One region of the Muriventricola aceti genome, then DNA from elsewhere that is predicted to be linked to it. Evidence: riboswitches for the same ligand, from Rfam matches in the RefSeq annotation. Region 1 holds a riboswitch; the other holds the start of a gene.
The links. A riboswitch is a leader RNA that binds a small molecule or an ion and turns the genes downstream of it on or off. The one in region 1 is predicted to bind lysine.
Positions count from the first base shown of each region.

Region 2: it holds a riboswitch for lysine, as region 1 does, so the genes downstream of both, OCV64_RS07455 (Na+/H+ antiporter NhaC family protein) here and asd (aspartate-semialdehyde dehydrogenase) in region 1, are expected to answer to the same signal.

Region 1 is NZ_JAOQKF010000013.1:39,087-48,171, reverse strand. It holds gene queA (tRNA preQ1(34) S-adenosylmethionine ribosyltransferase-isomerase QueA) at 234-1,256, opposite strand; gene OCV64_RS13445 (SpoIID/LytB domain-containing protein) at 1,281-3,092, opposite strand; lysine riboswitch at 3,159-3,338, shown strand; gene asd (aspartate-semialdehyde dehydrogenase) at 3,503-4,591, shown strand; gene dapA (4-hydroxy-tetrahydrodipicolinate synthase) at 4,645-5,535, shown strand; gene dapB (4-hydroxy-tetrahydrodipicolinate reductase) at 5,549-6,304, shown strand; gene OCV64_RS13425 (zinc-ribbon domain containing protein) at 6,405-6,686, opposite strand; gene OCV64_RS13420 (sigma-70 family RNA polymerase sigma factor) at 6,780-7,364, opposite strand; gene glmM (phosphoglucosamine mutase) at 7,474-8,832, opposite strand; gene ruvB (Holliday junction branch migration DNA helicase RuvB) at 8,867-9,085, opposite strand, start outside.
Region 2 is NZ_JAOQKF010000005.1:157,612-166,696, forward strand. It holds gene OCV64_RS07455 (Na+/H+ antiporter NhaC family protein) at 161-1,924, opposite strand; lysine riboswitch at 2,043-2,211, opposite strand; gene OCV64_RS07460 (PaaI family thioesterase) at 2,299-2,703, opposite strand; gene OCV64_RS07465 (rubrerythrin) at 2,840-3,520, shown strand; gene OCV64_RS07470 (alpha/beta hydrolase) at 3,626-4,558, shown strand; gene OCV64_RS07475 (hypothetical protein) at 4,778-5,464, opposite strand; gene OCV64_RS07480 (hypothetical protein) at 5,516-6,361, opposite strand; gene ftsH (ATP-dependent zinc metalloprotease FtsH) at 6,433-8,643, opposite strand; gene rlmB (23S rRNA (guanosine(2251)-2'-O)-methyltransferase RlmB) at 8,915-9,085, shown strand, end outside.

The sequences.
Region 1 (9,085 bases):
CCGCCTTACGCGCTGGCTGCAGCTGGCTGTCTTGGGTCCCGGTCCTTCGCGCCGGTTAGCGCCTCCAACTGCTGGAGTCACGCTTCGGGATCCAAAACATTTCTGATTTTTTTGGAACACTCCTTCCGATCCCATCGCTCGAAGCTGCTCTGTAGCGGATATTACCGCCCCCTCTAGGCCGACCACGAGAGCCTGACCGATATTGGACAAGTCTATCAGCCATGACGCGCTTTCTAAGAAATGAACATGGCGTCTCCGAAGCTAAAAAAGCGGTATTTCTCTTTCACCGCCTCTTGATAGGCGTTCAGTACATGTTCGCGGCCCGCCAGAGCGGATACCAACATGATAAGGGTGGACTGAGGTAGGTGAAAATTTGTGACCAGCGCGTCCAACACCTTGAAGCGATACCCAGGATAGATAAAGATATTTGTCCATCCAGACCGCTGTGTCATGGTGCCGTCCTCCGCCGCAAAGCTCTCAATGGTGCGGCAGGAAGTGGTACCCACACAAATCACCCTGCCTCCATTTCTTTTGGTTTGATTGATGATGTCCGCGGTTTCCTGAGATATCATGCAAAACTCAGAATGCATCTCATGGTCGCGGATGTTCTCCGCTTTGACAGGCCGAAAGGTACCAAGGCCGACATGGAGCGTAACGTAGCATACCTTCACACCCATTTCCTGGATATTATCCAGCAGTTCCGGAGTAAAATGCAGTCCGGCGGTGGGCGCTGCGGCGGATCCTACGACTTTAGAATAGACCGTTTGATAACGCTCCTGGTTCTCCAGCTCGGCCTTGATATAGGGCGGCAGGGGCATTTTCCCCAATTCCTCTAATATTTCAAGAAAAATTCCCTGGTAGTGGAACTGGACCAGCCGCTTGCCGTCCTCCAGCTCCCGTTCAATCGTTGCAGTCAGCTGCCCTTGTCCAAATATTATCTGGGCGCCTGTCCTAAGTTTTTTTCCTGGACGGACTAAGCATTCCCAGCACCCCTCGCCCCGGTCCACCAGCAGCAATACCTCACAGGTCCCTCCCGTAGGTCGGTGCCCGATCAGACGAGCGGGCAGCACTCTGGAGTCATTGAGGACTAGGCAATCCCCGGGGCGCAGGAAGTCCGGCAGATCATAAAAGTGGTGATGTCCGACTGCTCCTGTGTTCTTGTCCAGTGTCAGCAGCCGGGAGGAATCACGCCGCTCTAGAGGAGTCTGGGCGATCAGCTCTTCTGGCAGTTCAAAATTGAAATCAGAGGTCTTCAAAACAGTTTACGCCTTTCTCTTCTTTTAATAGGCGTCCACTTGGACGCCAGGAAAATAAAATTTCAGTATCTCGTCATAGTCAAACCCTTCGCGGGCCATGGCGTTGGCACCAAATTGGCTCATTCCCAATTGGTGCCCCCAGCCCGCTCCGTCAAATACATAAGTATCTCCAGAGACGGTCACTGTGCCGCCTCCCACATTGGTCCCGGAGGCACCGGTATTCCCCTCCGACAGCGAGCTGATCTTTCCAGAACCGGAGATCACATACAGATCGCTTCCAGCTCCAGATACCGAACCGGTACCAGAAATCACATATACATCGTCCGTACCACTCAGTGTACCGGAACCATTGACTGCATAGCTTCCAGATCCGTTTCCGGCTGGCTGGCTGACCATCTTTCCATTTACTGTAAACCGGATCGACTTAACACCAAAATTTCCTCGGATACCCATATCTATACCGCCAGAGGATGCACTTGGCTTGAACGTGTTGCTGTTCCCATTTTTCCAGTGTACCTGAAGTCGAATGACGTTTCCCATCTCAGAGTAGGTCAGTTCTAGGTAATCGATGGAAGTACCAACCCCAAAGCCGTTGCTCTGAAGTTTACTGGTCAGCTCCTCTGAGGTATAGGTAACCGTCCAGGGAGAATAGGGATTTAAGTCGTCTACTAGGGATTCGTAAGGATCTATCACACCCTTCAGGTAGGGATGGGTGTTGACTGTATCCGTCCCCCAGACATTCTTTGCGTCCTCTGTGGCTCCGCCCGCGCTGGAGGAATATACGGTCTCTGCCAATTTTCCGTTATAGAGAACCACCTGGCCCGCTGTTTCCTCTACCGCCTGGTCGCTTACCTCACTGGGTCCGGAGTTGGAACGTCCATCTCCGCAACCATGGTATGCCTGACATTCCGTACTGCCACATACGTCAAATCCGTAGCTCTGGTGCCGGCCCATGTTCCTCAGAACATAAGTCCTGGCACAGGTGGCTTGGGCCTTCAGGGCCTCCAAGGGCCAGGTGCGGCCCATCTCATAACAGACCACACCCTTTACATAGTCCTCCAGCTCCACCACATTGACTACCGAGATATTTCCTCCATTGAGGCGCTGATAAAGAAAGCCACCTCGGTATTTATAATTGGAGAACCAAGTCCTGACATCCTCTGCTCCGGTCACGTCTGGCAGGATCGCCAGGATACCACCTGTTCCCTGGTCAAATTGAAACAGGATATGATCCGTCCCTGTTTCCACAATACTCATTCCGTAGGAAGTAGTCCCTACAACGGTCCCTTCCCCTAAGGTATCGATTGCGTCCAGCGCCTCGCCCTTTGAGAGATAGGCTCCCACCCGAACCTGGTATTCTTCATCTATCCAGGCCACGAAGCCATCCTCATAGTCTTCCGCGTCCCGCCGTGCGTCCTCGTAGTCTCCATACCCGCTATCGATCAAAATATGATAGCAGCCCACCGCGATATTGCTGGTAATGGAGGAGGAGTAGGTAGTCTTGCCCAACGAGGCGTCCCGTCCATAGTAGAGGTTTTGTGTCTTAAGCACCGCCACCTGGTCAATGTCCTTCTCCGTCCGTCCCAGCTCAACGAAATCCATATTCCCGTCGTAGTAGCCGAAGCGGAAACCGGCGCCATACCCTGTATTATTTTGGAGGTGAGCGGCCTCCAGCTCTCCCGTTTCTACGTACTGGTACGAGGATGCCAGCCCTACACGGATCATAACCTCACCGTCACTGTTGGTTCTTACGGCCCATCCGGTGGGGACTGCCAGGGTTATTGCAAGTACAGCGGCGGCAAGCCGCATCCAATTTCTCCTCATGGTCTGCTCCATTTCTCCACTTCTGCGGTTTTGTACTATTGACACCGACCTTCAAACGTGATAGGATAGGGTCAAATTCTGCAAGATAGAGGTGCGGCTACATCAGTAGACATGGCCAGGGAGCCGGTTCCCGCTGATCCATGTTCAAAGGGGACGCCGCCGAAGAGCTGCTCTTCCGGTCGAGAGTTTGCTCTGGTCGTCTGGTTAACAGCCAGCCGACTGTCATCAGGGTCAGGCTGATGGAGAGCTGTCTGCTTTTGTGAATATTTTGCCGGTCGAGCAATTTGCTCTTAGTCGACATTATAGTACAAAATCAGCCGCTTGAAAAGCCGCTGATTTATTTTTTTCTTTTCCCTGGTCGACTCATCTATGTTCAGACTTTGTCATACCCTTATATAAGAGAGATTTGGAGGTTGCTTTACATGGAAAAGTATAAAGTAGGTATCATTGGCGGAACCGGTATGGTTGGTCAGCGTTTCATCACACTGATGGAGGGTCATCCCTGGTTCCAGCTTACAGTCATCGCAGCCAGCCCCCGTTCTGCTGGAAAGACCTATGAGCAGGCTGTCTCCGGACGTTGGGCCATGGAGAAACCCATTCCTGAAGAGGCCAAGGGCTTGGTTGTCATGGATGCTCAGGCCGACGTGGAGAAAATCGCCGGTCTGGTGGACTTCGTATTCTGTGCTGTTGATATGAAGAAGGATGAAATCCGCGCTTTGGAGGAGCGGTACGCCAAAGCCGAGTGTCCCGTGGTCTCCAACAACTCCGCCCACCGTTGGACCGATGACGTGCCAATGGTGGTCCCCGAGATGAATCCTCAGCATATTGAGATCATCCCCGCACAACGCCGCCGCCTAGGTACCAAACGCGGCTTTATCGCCGTCAAGTCCAACTGCTCTATCCAGTCTTATGCTCCCGCCATCACCCCCCTGCTGAAGTACGGTGTGGAAAAGGTCCTGGTCTGTACCTATCAGGCCATCTCTGGCGCCGGCAAGACCTTTGAACGTTGGCCCGAAATGGTCGATAACCTGATCCCTTATATCGGTGGCGAGGAGGAAAAGAGCGAGCAGGAGCCGTTGAAGATCTGGGGACGCATCGAGAACGATAAATTTGTCAAGGCGGATGGCCCCTCCATCACCGCCCAGTGTCTGCGCGTCCCAGTATCCGACGGACACACCGCCGCCGTATTTATCAAGTTTTCCGGTGAAAAGCCCTCCATCGAGCAGATCAAGTTAGACTGGGCCAATTTCAAGGGCAGAGCCCAGGAGCTGGAGCTTCCCTCCGCGCCCAAGCAGTTTATCCATTACTTCGAGGAGCCAGACCGTCCCCAGGCCAAGCTGGACCGTGAGCTGGAAGGCGGAATGGCGGTTTCCATGGGGCGGCTCCGTGAGGACACACAGTATGACTATAAGTTCGTGGGCCTGTCCCACAATACCCTGCGGGGTGCTGCAGGCGGCGCTGTCCTGTTGGCCGAGCTGCTGTGCGCCGAGGGCTATATCGATCATAGGTGAGCCAGGAGGTCACCCTCCTTACTTCCCGCATTTGAAGAAAGGGTGTATTGTTTATGAGAAGTCCTGTTTTTACCGGTTCCTGTCCTGCGCTGGTCACTCCCTTTGACCAAAACGGCAGCATCAACTACGACGCCTTCGGAAAGCTGATCGACGACCAGATCGCCGCCGGCGTGGATGCGGTGTGTGTCTGCGGCACCACTGGTGAGTCCGCTACCATGTCTATTCGTGAGCACATTGCTGCCGTGGAATTTTGTGTCAAGCGGGTAGATCACCGTGTCAAGGTCATCGCTGGTTCCGGCAGCAACGACACCTCTGCCGCCGTCTACCTGTCCCAGCACGCACAGGATTCCGGTGCAGATGCCCTGCTCCACGTCACCCCCTATTATAACAAGGCAAGCCAGACCGGTCTGATCAAGCACTATGAGTATATTTCCGACCGGACTGACCTTCCCATCATCCTGTATAATGTTCCCAGCCGCACCGGCGTATCCTTTACTGCCGACACCTATAAGGTGCTGTCCGAAAATCCCAAGATCAACGGCGTCAAGGAGGCCAGTGGCAATTTCTCCCTCCTGGCCCATACCCGGTATCTGTGCCCTGACGACTTCTATATCTGGTCCGGCAATGATGACCAAGTGGTCCCTATGATGGCGCTGGGAGCCAAAGGCGTCATCTCTGTGGCCTCTAACATCATCCCTGAGGTCATGGTACAGATGAGCCACTGGTGCCTGGACAATGACTTCGAATCCGCGGCTAAACTCCAGATCGAATATATGGATCTAATCGACGCCCTGTTCTGTGAGGTCAATCCCATCCCCGTCAAGGCGGCTATGAATCTAATGGGGATGGAGGCTGGTTCACTTCGGCTGCCTCTGTGCGATATCTCTGACAAGAATCTGGCCGTACTCCGCACCTCGATGGAGCGGATGGGCCTGCTGAAGTAAGGAGCGTCCACACGTGCTAAAGATAATCATTTCCGGCTGTAATGGTCATATGGGCCGGGTGGTGACCTCTCTCTGTGAGGCAGATCCCCAGGTGCAGGTCGTCGCTGGCTTTGATGTACTAGGCGCCAGTGACCGAGAATTTCCGGTGTACTCCTCCCCTGCCCAATTTCATGGAGAAGCGGATGCTGTCATTGATTTTTCCTCTCCGGCCGCGCTGGATGGTCTGTTGTCCTTTGCCAGGGATACCCGAATTCCCATGATTTTGGCCACCACCGGATATACTCCTGAGCAAGTCGCTCAAATTGGTGCGGCCGCTCTAGAAGTTCCAATCTTCCGCTCGGCTAATATGTCCCTTGGCATCAATGTACTGCTTGAGTTGGTCAAGAAGGCTTCCACAGTATTGGGAGACAGCTATGATATCGAGATCATCGAGCGGCACCACCGCCGCAAGGTAGATGCCCCTTCGGGAACTGCCCTTATGATTGCGGACGCTGCCGCCTCCGCCTGTGGGCATGAAACCGAATACGTCTTTGACCGACACTCCGTCCGTCAACCACGGGATAAAAAGGAGATTGGCATCTCTGCTGTACGTGGAGGCACCATTGTAGGAGAGCATGAGATCATTTTTGCCGGCCACGATGAAGTAATGGAGATCCGTCATATCGCCCATTCCCGTGAGATTTTTGCCAAAGGGGCTCTTGAAGCCGCAAAATTCATGGCCACAGTGGATGCTCCGGGCCTGTACGATATGAGTATGCTAGTCAAATAAGTCCATCAAAAACGCTCGGACGCCGATGTGGCGATCCGAGCGTTTTTGATGGGGCAAGAAAAAGGACGCCCGATTGGGCGCCCTTTTTTCTTGGCAGATATCAGCCCTGCTGCTCACGCATCTTGGCGAAGCAGTCGCTGCAGTAAACGGGACGGTCAGACTTGGGCTCGAAAGGAACCTTAGCCTCACCACCACAGGCAGCGCACACCGCGGTAAAATACTCACGGGGGCCGCGAGCAGCGTTCTTGCGGGCATCACGGCAGGCCTTGCAGCGCTGGGGCTCGTTCTGGAAGCCGCGCTCGGCGTAGAACTCCTGCTCACCAGCGGTGAAGGTGAACTCGTTGCCACACTCTTTACATACCAGGATCTTGTCTTCGTACATGGACTTTCCCTCTCTTTGACTCGTTGCCCAAATCAATTCGCTTGGGCGATTGTAATATGCGATCAGCTCACGCTGGATACGCCGGGGATAAAATCACCGCGCCATTTTGCGGCGAATGCGTTGGATGGCGTTGTCTACCGACTTTTGGGAGCGGTCTACCTGCTTTGCAATCTCTCCACAGGAGAGGCCGTTTAAATAGAGCGGCAAAATATTGGCTTCAAGCTCAGACAACTGGCCCTTCAGAGCATCTAGCCGCTCTTTCAGTTCCTCCCTGCCGATGATGACGTCCTCCGGGCTTTCCACGATGGAAAACAGTTGCGCGTTGGTCCCGTCAAAAAGAGGGGGTTCAAAAGAGATGCTGTGATTCAATGGGGAATGCTTGCCGCCTTGGGCGGCGCGGACAGCAGTAATCAGACGGCTTCGGATACAGATTTCAGCATAAGTGCGAAAAGCTGTGTCCCGCCGGAGATCAAAGCCACGGATGGCAGTCAGTAGGCCCAACATACCTTCCTGGATCAGGTCCTCGCTATCACCGCCTGCTAAGAACAGAGGGCGGGCACAAGCACGTACCAGCTGACCATATCGAAGGACCAATTCATCCTCCGCCTCACGGCAGCCATTGGAAATCTGCTGACATAATTCCTCATCGGACAAACTCTGGAATCGCGTTACTTCCATATCAATAGGATGGCTCTTAATCATAATAAACAAAATCAACGGATTTGTCAAGCCCTTGGCAGAAATATTTTGTCAAAACCTCCAAGCTCGACCATATCCGATTCATCTTTTATAGTTGGGGGATCAGATCTGCCAGCCGTTTGGCAGCCGCCTGGGCAATCTCCTCTGTCTTGGCCTCCACCATCACCCGCATCAGGGCCTCGGTTCCTGACGGGCGGACCAGCACCCGGCCCTCGCCGTTTAGGGCGCTCTCCTCCTGCTGGACAGCCTGGGCCAGTAACGGGCTGGCCATCGCCGACTTTTTTACATCGTTATCCGTGACCGGAACATTGATAAGCACCTGTGGGAAACGGGGACAGCATCCAAACAGCTCCGAAGCCCTTTTTCCACTCTCCTTCAGCAGGGCCAACATCTGTAACGCAGTCAACTGGCCGTCGCCAGTAGTTGCGTACTCCAGGAAAATCATGTGGCCAGACTGCTCGCCGCCTAGACGGTACCCCTTTTCCAGCATCCGCTCTAGAACATTCCGATCGCCTACCGCAGTACATTCCAGGTCCATACCTTTTTCCTTGCTGTAAAGATGTAGGCCCAGATTGGACATGACAGTGGCCACGATGGCATTCCCAGGCAGCTTTCCCTTGGCTTTCATATCCAGTCCACAGGCGGCCATGATCTGATCCCCGTCGATGAGATTTCCCAGTTCATCGACCGCCAGACAGCGGTCCGCGTCCCCATCAAAGGCGATGCCAATGTCGTAGCCGCCTGCCTTGACCATAGCGGCCAATCCATCAATATGGGTAGAGCCGCACTTTTCGTTGATATTGATTCCATCCGGGTCGGCGTTGATGACGTCGGTACGCAGCTTAGAGAAGCGGTCAAACAGCCGCGCGGCAGTGGTAGAGGCCGCTCCGTTGGCACAGTCTACAAGGATACGCAGGCCACCCAGGGTGGAGTCTATAGTGCTCTCCAGGTGGTCGATGTAGTCCTCGCTGGCCTTGGGGGCCACATAGCTCACCTTGCCAATATCGCCACCTGTTTTCATAGGGACATTGTTGTGGCCAAAGAGGACAATATCCTCGATTTTTTCCTCCAGTTCATCGGACAGCTTGAAGCCCTGGCCGTTGAAGATCTTGATGCCGTTGTGCTCAAATGGATTGTGACTGGCGGAGATAACGATGCCAGCGTCCGCCCCCTCGTCCACAGTCACCCAGGCCACGCCTGGGGTGGGAAGAGTGCCCAAGTCCAGCACATCGGCCCCAGCAGTGCACAGCCCAGCGATGAGGGAGCCTTTCAGCAGATCCCCGGAGATCCGGGTATCCTTCCCGATGGTAACCAGAGGCTTCTCCCCCGGTTTTTTGTCCTTGGACAGCACAATAGCGGCAGCCAGTCCTACTTTATACGCCAAATCGGCATCAAGCCCGGCGTTGACTACGCCGCGGATTCCGTCAGTCCCAAATAATTTACCCATAAATTCGCACCTCTATCATACAAAATGTGTCAAGTCAGAATGTCAGTTGATCCAGCTGGTCCACGGCTGCCGCTCCCGCGACAGGCAGTCCTAAATGTCGATAGGCTTTTTCCGTGACGCACCGCCCTCTTGGGGTACGGGTGAGGAAGCCAAGCTGCATCAGATAGGGCTCATAAACGTCCTCTAGGGTAACAGCCTCCTCGTTGATGGTAGCGGCCAGAGTATCTAACCCCACTGGTCCCCCCCGATAGTT
Region 2 (9,085 bases), on a different contig from region 1:
GCAAAATCGGGAACGCACAACGTCCCCAGCAGGATTTGAAATCATTGAGAATCTTTCTTCTCCTGCCGCATCTAAATAAAGACGGAGCAGAAGCGACGCTTCTGCTCCGTCTTTGTTTATTTTATTTCTGCTTTCGGTCTGGATATCCCGCCGTTTTACCTCAGGCGCTCCTCCGAGCATTCTTTACGAAAAACAGGAAGCCCAGCATTAGGACGATGCCAACCGGCAGAGCGATGATACCGGGTAGGCCGAAGTAAGCCAACGCACCGGCTACCACATAGGAAATGCCGGCAATAACCGCGCAGGAGATTGCATAAGGCAACTGGGTGGACACATGGTTGACATGGTCACACTGGGCACCGGCGGAGGCCATGATGGTGGTGTCGGAGATGGGGGAGCAGTGGTCTCCGCACACCGCGCCGGCCATACAGGCGGAGATGCAGATGATGGCCAGAGGGTTGTCCATGGAAAATACGTTCTGGACAATGGGGATCAGGATGCCGAAGGTACCCCAGCTGGTGCCGGTGGCAAAGGCCAGCAGACAGCCCACCACGAATACGATGACGGGCAGCAGCATCTGCAGGCCCTGGGCGCTGCGGACGAAGTCACGGACAAAGTACTTGGCGCCCAGTGAATCGGTCATGCTCTTCAGGGTCCAGGCAAAGGTGAGAATGAGGATGGCGGGCACCATGGCCTTGAAGCCCTCAGGAATACAGCCCATCATCTCCTTGAAGGTCATGGAGCGGCGGACGAAGAAGTAGATCAGGGCGAACAGCAGGCCAAAGGCGGAACCCAGCATCAGGCCGATAGAGGCATCAGAGTTGGAGAAGGCATCCACAAAATTCTCCCCGGAGAAGAATCCGCCGGAGTAGATCATGCCGATGACGCAGCAGACCACCAGCACCACGATGGGCAGCACCAGGTCCATCACAGTACCCTTGGTGTCGTCGATTTCCTCATCCATCATGGCATAGGGGTTGGAGCCGGAGAACAGGTCGCCGTTCTCTACGGCGTTCTTCTCGAATTTGGCCATGGGGCCGAAGTCTACCTTCATCAGCACCAGGCCCAGCATCATCACAATGGTGAGCAGGGCATAGAAGTTATAGGGGATAGCCCGAATAAACAGATTGAGGCCCTGGCCGTCCTCGGCAAAGCCGGACACGGCGGCTGCCCAGGAGGAGATGGGCGCGATGATACATACCGGCGCGGCGGTGGCATCGATGATATAGGCCAGCTTGGCCCGGGACACGTTGTGCTTGTCGGTGATGGGCCGCATGACGCTGCCCACGGTTAAGCAGTTGAAGTAGTCGTCAATGAAGATCAGGCAGCCCAACAGGATGGATGCCAGTTGGGCACCGACCCGGGACTTGATGTTCTTCTTGGCCCACCGGCCGAAGGCGGCCGAGCCGCCTGCCTTATTCATGAGACACACCATAGTGCCCAGAATGACCAGGAAGATGAGAATGCCCACATTGTAGCTGTCTGACAGGGAGGCCACGATACCGCCGCTGAACACGTGATTCAGCGTCCCCTCAAAGGAGAAATTGGAGTACAGCAGGCCGCCCACCAGGATTCCAATGAACAGGGAGGAGTACACCTCCTTGGTAATCAGGGCCAGGGCGATGGCGATGACCGGGGGCAGCAGGGACAGGGCGGTGTTGTAGGAGCTGCTGGGGGACTGGATATACCCCTCACCCCCACAGGTGGGACACACAAAGGTGCCGCCGCAGGCCTCACATTCAGCGTCAGTGCCCAGGCATACGGAACACCCGCCCGTAAGGCCGCAGTCGGGACACTCGATCATCTTGGTGCCCGATACCTCGGTGGGGTCGTCCGCCAGCACGGCAAAGCTGGTGGTCGCCAGGGCCAGCACCATCATCACCATGATGATCAGGCGCACAGGCCAGGATCTTCTCGTTCTCATTTCTTTTCCCTCCACATGATTCTCTCTCCGGGGCCGCAGCCCCCCGCGCAAACAAAAAAGCCACAGGCACGTCAAGCGCCCATGGCAAAGCCGGACGTCCCCAGGCGGACCCCAGGGACCTTCGGATAGCGCTCCACTTGTTCGTGACAGTCCGCAGGATATTCTCCTGCGGCCCAGGTTCGCCTCTCCAGGCAGAGAAGCCAGCCTTCGGCGGTACACCCTCTCCTGGGGACGGCTGCCTGACCCTGTCCCACAGTACGCATGAGTACCGCGCCTCTATCCACTATTCATTTGGAATTGCAAGTATCCTACCACGGCCCTTCACTATTGTCAAGCCTCTTTCGAAAAAAAGCCCCTTCTTTTTCAATTTTCTATCAATCCATCATAAAAAAGGTGAAAGTGCCGGTGGCCACCACTACATCCTGGTCGTTGGTGAGCACCACCTGGATCACAGACAGGGTGCGGCCCATCTTCTTGGGCGTGGCTACACAGAATATCTTCTTTCCAGAGGCGGGGCGCAAAAATTCCATAGTGCTTCCCGCGGTGACGCAGACGCCGCCCCTGGAACAGGCGCAGCATCCCCCCACCGTATCGGCCAGGGTGGCCATTGCCCCTCCGTGGACATTCTTATGGGGATTGATGCTGTTAGGTCCCACCACCAGCTCCCCCTTGGCATAACCGGGCTCCACATGGGTCACGGTGATGCCGTTCTCATAGGAAAACTGGTGCGGCGTATTGACTGTGCGGAATATAAAATCGGTCCTCTCCTGGTCAGTCATGGAACCGCTCCTTTGCTCGTTGTCAGGGGAAGTGTATCACAAAAACATCTGTGGGGCAAGGCTGACGGGAAAAATTTCACCGATTTTCCCCCAAACGCATAGATTGGTAAGAACTCATACCCAAGGAGGAATCGCCATGGAAAAAAACTCGAACCCTGCCGCCCTGACTCCCCAGGGCGTGGACCAGGAGGCGTTTGACCGGGTATGGCGCCGTGTGATGCCCGATCAAGCGCAGAGCCCCATCGCCATAGGGCGGGCGGAAGTAGATGAGATCGCCCCCGCCGAAACCGCCCCCCAAGACCAGTGCGAGGCCGCGCCGGTCCCAGCCGAGACCCCGGTACAGCCCGCCGCTTCTCCTACGCCCCCTCCCCCGTCCCGCAGCAAAGCGGAGGAGGACCCCCCCTTCTGCCTCGGCAGCCAGTCCCAGGGGGAGGAACAGACGCTCGCCTCTCTCATGGACCTGGTCAAAGAAGGGGTCTTCATTGCCCAGGCCCTAGTCCGCAGGGGCGGAAGCTGCTCCAGGTCACTGAGCTGTCTGGCTGCCGACCACCGGCGGGCCCTGCGCCAGCTCTCTGCCGCCTACTTTCTCATCATCGGTCAGCGTTACCGCCCACCGATCCCCTCTGTGGTCATTAACGCCTCTCTCCCCCTGGCCCTACGGGATCAGTTCGTCTGGGAGCAGCGATGGGAGCGGGCCAATCAGCAGGCCGCTGAGACCACCTCGGATGCCTGTCTCAAGGAATTATATCAGGAGCTGGCCCAAGACGGGGTCCTCCATGCCGCCACCATTCGCTCACTGCTGGAACAGATGGGTTGACTGTTTTCTCAGCTTTGGGGTAAACTGGACAGGAAGGTGGGCGGCAGGGCCGGACCGCACGCGCCCCCGCCATCCTCCACATACCGATGAAAGGAGCGCGGTTCTATGACCCAGACCAAGGAGTTCTCCTATCCTTCCTCTGACGGCGTCCATACTATACACGCCCATGAGTGGTTCCCCCAAAGCAGCCCTATCGCTGTAATTCAGATTGTCCATGGGGTAGCAGAACATATCGGGCGATACCAGCATTTGGCCCAATTCCTCACCGCCTACGGCTTTGTTGTGTGCGGCGAGGACCACCTGGGCCACGGCCTCACAGTGAACGACGGTCGATACGGTTACTTCGCCCCCCGCGGAGGATGGGACCTGATCACCCAAGATGTGCGCCGCCTACGGGAGATAGAGGGGGAAAAGTTCCCCGGTCTGCCCTATGTGCTGCTGGGCCACTCCATGGGCTCCTTCCTCACTCGGACCTATCTGATTCGCTGGCCGGGAACGGTGGATGGAGCGGTTCTCTCCGGCACCGGCCAGGAAAAGGCGCCCTTAGTGGCCTTCGGTCGGCTTCTCGCCGGGGGGCTGGCCGCCCTCAAGGGCCCGGACTATGTCAGCCCACTGATCTATGGGTTTTCTCTGGGCGCCTACAACAAGAAATTTCAGCCCGCCCGAACCCGTGCCGACTGGCTCAGCAGGGACCGTGACATGGTAGACGCCAACTTAAACGACCCCCTGTGCGCCTTCCAGCCCACGGTATCCATGTTCCGGGATATGATGGAAGGACTGCAGTTCATCGCCAGCAAAAAAAATCTATCCAAAATGGACGTGGACACCCCCATCTATTTTCTGTCCGGTGACCAGGACCCCGTGGGCTCCATGGGCAAGGGGGTACGGAAGGTGGAGGCGATGTTCCGCTCCGCCGGGTGCCGGGATGTGACTGTCAAGCTGTACCCCGGAGGCCGCCATGAGATGTTCAACGAGCTCAACCGCCAGGAGGTCATGGAGGACCTGCTGGTCTGGCTGGAACAGAGGTTCTTTGACTAGAGCCCGGTTTTTCCCCAGTGTTTTTGCCTCTTTGTCCCCTTTGGCGTACAGGGAGCCCAGAAAAATACGACAGTAAAAGAGCGGCTGTACGGCCGCTCTTTTACTGTCTTTCCCCTTTGAAGAGGAATACTGCTCTCATCGGAACCGCGACAATCATGGATGGTGAGATACAACGGGTGGTTTAGAGGGGCACAAGGCGCCACCCTAATCCCTCCACCTTCAGTTTGTCACCAGCTCGCCTGTCAGGATGTGGTCTCTGGTCATGGTCTCTCCCTGGGGCAGGTCCACTGTAATCCAGTTCCAAAGCATTCCACCCTGTTTCCCCTCCGTTCCCCTGTGGTGGTATCGGACAGAGAATCTGTGTATAGGACAATGGGCAGCCAGGACCTCATATGCCAACATGGCCTGGTCGGCCATTCTCTCCCGCATGACTGCCTCATCGGGGATGGGCTCATCCACACCGCCATAGAACTGCACATCGACGGATATGACGGCCTCGTCCGGCATCTGGGGGCTCCATCTGGCTGACCACATGGTAATGTTCTGGTCCGGGACCCAGAGCCCTGTCCGGCGGATGACACTGTCGATGTACAGTTTCTTCCGCAGGGCCTCTTCCCGTCCCTTATCCTCTACGACCAGCCCGCCATATCCCAGACTCCGCTTCTCTCCGCCGTCGGAGAAGGAGAGATAGTAGCCGCCGCCCACCAAATCATAGCCCGCCCAGTGGCCCTGCGCCCTCCACTCCGGATGGACCTGGGCCGCATATTCCTTCATCGCGCGGGCGGCCATCAGATTGCCGATGACTGGTGGAAAACCAAGAGGAAGGAGGACAAACACAATCAGGGGCCCCACCAGAAGTAAGAGGGTCAGGCCTACACCCAGCCGTTTCTGTCCCAATCCTTCCATAAGGTTCCCTCCCCCTTTTTCGAAAATGATAGCAGAAGGCGGGCTATGCGGTCAATGAAATTGGGATATCTGGTCATTTCTCCGAGATAAGTGGTCCAAAAAATTTCGGACCTTCTCTATCTGTCCCCCTTGGACCGGGATAGTCATTTTCCCTCCCGCAGCTTGCACCTGGAGGGAGTATCCCCGCCTCTCCGGCACCAGCTCCGCGCCGTCCATGCTCTCCCAGGGGGCATACAGGACACAGGTGGAATAGCTGTCGTGGCTGATAGCAGCCAGGCCCCGGTCCATGACTCCCAGAAAATACTCCGGGTCCGGGGTCCTCTGGATCAGCCAGAGCAGGCCGCCCGTCTTTCCCCGAAGGTACAGGCAGTCCTCCAGCCGCTCCCCCAGCCGGTAGCACAGCAAGGCGGTGTGGTACATCCCATAGCTCTCCTCCAGCAGCCAGCCCAGCCGCTCAGGCTCTGGGTGCTCGGTGGGAAAGGCCAGACCGGAGGGCCGCCCCAGCAGCAGGGACAGCACCGGCCGCAGTTGGTCCTCCTTCACCTTGTTGTAGGAGAAAGAGGCTTGATCGCCATTCTTTAAGTAGATGGTCAGGGTACATTTCAACAGCTGGACCTCATAGCGGATGGCAGCCGCCCCCTGGGGGATGAGCAGCCGGGTTACCCCTCCCCGCCACAGGGTCTGTAGGAGGACCTGGCCACGCCACCAGGACACGGCGTGCTCCTCCTCCCCTACTCCCTGCCGTACTTGGGGAATATAGGTCACGTTGCCGGGAGGCAGCCCTTCTCCCCGCCATTCCTCCAGAGCCGGGCGGAAAAGCTGGGGCAGCTCCGCCCACTGATAGATACGCTTTGGCCAGGATGCCAATGTGGGTCGCCGGTCCTCTACAAATTTCACGGTCCTGCCCCCTTGATACAAAAGAGGTAAGACGCCTCGGAGAGCTTACGCTCTCCGAGGCGTCCCGTTCATCAGGTCTGGTCCTTGGTATCCTCGTCCTGAGACGGGGCGTGCTCCTGTTGTTCCGCCGGTCCCTGACCAGCGGGAGCGGTAGGTTCAGAGTCCTTTCGCTCCTCTGTGCCCTCCCCCTCAGGCTGACGGCCGCTGGCCTCCCCTTCGTCCAGAGCGGGAGGCTTGACCTCCTCGCTGACGATATGGATGTGCTTGGCCGGCGCCTCGATCACATCCGGTACGGAGGGGCGGAACGCCTTTTCGCTCTTGCGGGTAGAGGCGTAGGCGTCCTCCACCAGAGCGGGATCCCGGCCCTCGATGATGGCCACCATCTCGCCGCCAGTGATGGTCTCTTTCTCCAGCAGATAGGACACTACCTTGTGCATATCCTCCAGATTCTCCTGGATAACCTTTACAGCGTCCTCGTAGCAAACGTCCAAAATTGCTTTGACCGCCTTATCCATCACAGCCGCGGTATCCTGGGCGCAGTCCAGGCCGTAGCCCCCGTCCAGATACTGGTTACGGACCGAGCCCAGGGCCATCATGCCGAACTCCTCGCTCATACCAAACATGGCCACCATGTTCCGGGCAATATTGGTAGCCTCCTGGATATCCTGAGAGGCGCCGTTGGTCATGGTATCCATCACCACCTGTTCAGCGGCCCGGCCGCCCATGGAAACAGATATCTTGGCCATAAGCTCTTCCTTGGTCCGCAGGTTGGTCTTGTCCTCCTCGGGCATCAAGAGGGTATAGCCCAGGGATCCCTCGGTGTGGGGGACAATGGTGATCTTCTGCACCGGCTCGGCGTTCTTCTGCTTATAGGCCACCATGGCGTGGCCCACCTCGTGGTAAGCCACCAGCTTGCGCTCGAATTGGGTGAGCACAGAATTTTTCTTCTCACTGCCGGCGATGACAAACTCGAAGGAGGCCAGCAGGTCCTCCTGGGTCACCATGCGGCGGCCGTGGCGGACGGCCCGGAGGGCCGCCTCGTTGACCAAGTTAGCCAGGTCAGCGCCCACAGTGCCAGCGGTAGCTAAGGCGATCTTCTTTAGGTCCACGTCCTCGCTCAAACGGATGTTTCGCGTGTGGACCTGGAGGGTGGCCAGACGTCCGGCCAGATTAGGCCGGTCGATGGTGATGCGCCGGTCGAAACGGCCGGGGCGGAGCAAAGCCTTGTCCAGCACCTCGGGCCGGTTGGTAGCTCCCAGGACGATGACGCCCTTGCCGGGGTCAAAGCCATCCAGCTCGGCCAGCAGCTGGTTCAGTGTCTGCTCCCGCTCGTCGTTGCCCCCCATGCGGTTGTCGCGGGACTTGCCGATGGTGTCGATCTCATCGATGAAGATGATACAGGGGGCCATCTTGCTGGCCTCTTTGAACAAGTCACGGACACGGCTGGCGCCCACGCCCACGAACATCTCTACAAAGTCGGAGCCGCTGATAGAGAAGAAGGGGACGCCGGCCTCGCCGGCCACGGCCTTGGCCAGCAGGGTCTTACCAGTACCCGGAGGGCCCACCAGCAGGGCGCCCTTGGGCAGCTTGGCGCCGATCTCAGTGTACTTACCGGGGTTGTGGAGAATATCGATGATCTCCTGGAGGGACTCCTTGGCCTCATCCTGGCCGGCCACATCCCGGAAGGTAACACCGGTCTTCTTCTCCACATACACCTTGGCGTTGGCCTTGCCCACGCCGCCCAGGCCGCCCATTCCTCCCTTGCCACCTACCCCGCGGAACAGGAACATCATAGCGCCCACCAACAGCAGGATGGGAAGCAGTGTGGAGATGAGCAGGGACAGAATATAGGCAGAGCTGTCCACCGGGTCGCTGCCGTAGTTGGTCACCCCGTGCTCATCCAGCAGGTCGTAGATGCTCAGGTCGGATACTGGGGGCGGGGTTGTGACATATTCCTTCTCCTGGCTCTGGCCCCGGAGTGGGATCTGCATTCCAGCAAAGATTCCTTGGTCCCGCTCCTCTTCCTGGGGCAGATAGGCCTCAGCCTCTTCCTCCATCCCTTCCTTCAGGGTGATGACATACTCGCCGCTCTCCATCCGCACGGACTCCACCAGCTCCGCCACCACCCACTGGCGGAAGATGGAGTAATCCACCTGGACCTGGTTGGCGTTGGCATAGGATGAGGTGCAGCTTTTGAACAGCATGGTCAGTACCAGGGCCCACATAATAATGCTGATGAGGCCCAACGTGTTCTTTTTGTTGTTTCCCTTATCTGGTTTCAAAGGAGAATACCTCCAATTTTCTGCTTGATTTTCTCTTTTCTGTCCAAATCACATTTAGGACTAAATGGTATCATACCACATCCGCACTTTAAAAACAAGAAAAGCGGGTGTAAACTTTCTGTAAAAGGTAAGGGAGTCTGCCCGGACCGCGGCGCCCCTCGATCCCCGATTGGTTTTTTCCACGTCCTGTATTTTTGACTTCCCCCTTTCGCCTAAATATGATATACTGTTTTTTATCGTTGGAAATTTTGACATCGGAGGGAACTGCCCCATGAATAATAGACCGCCTCTGCGCCGCTCCGCCCCTGTGGAAACGGAGAACGACGGCATCATTGAGGGCCGCAACGCGGTCATCGAGGCCCTGAGAGCCGACGTGGCCATCGACAAAATATTTCTACTCAAGGGCGAGCGTGACTCGGCCCTGGGGCATATCGCCTCCGCC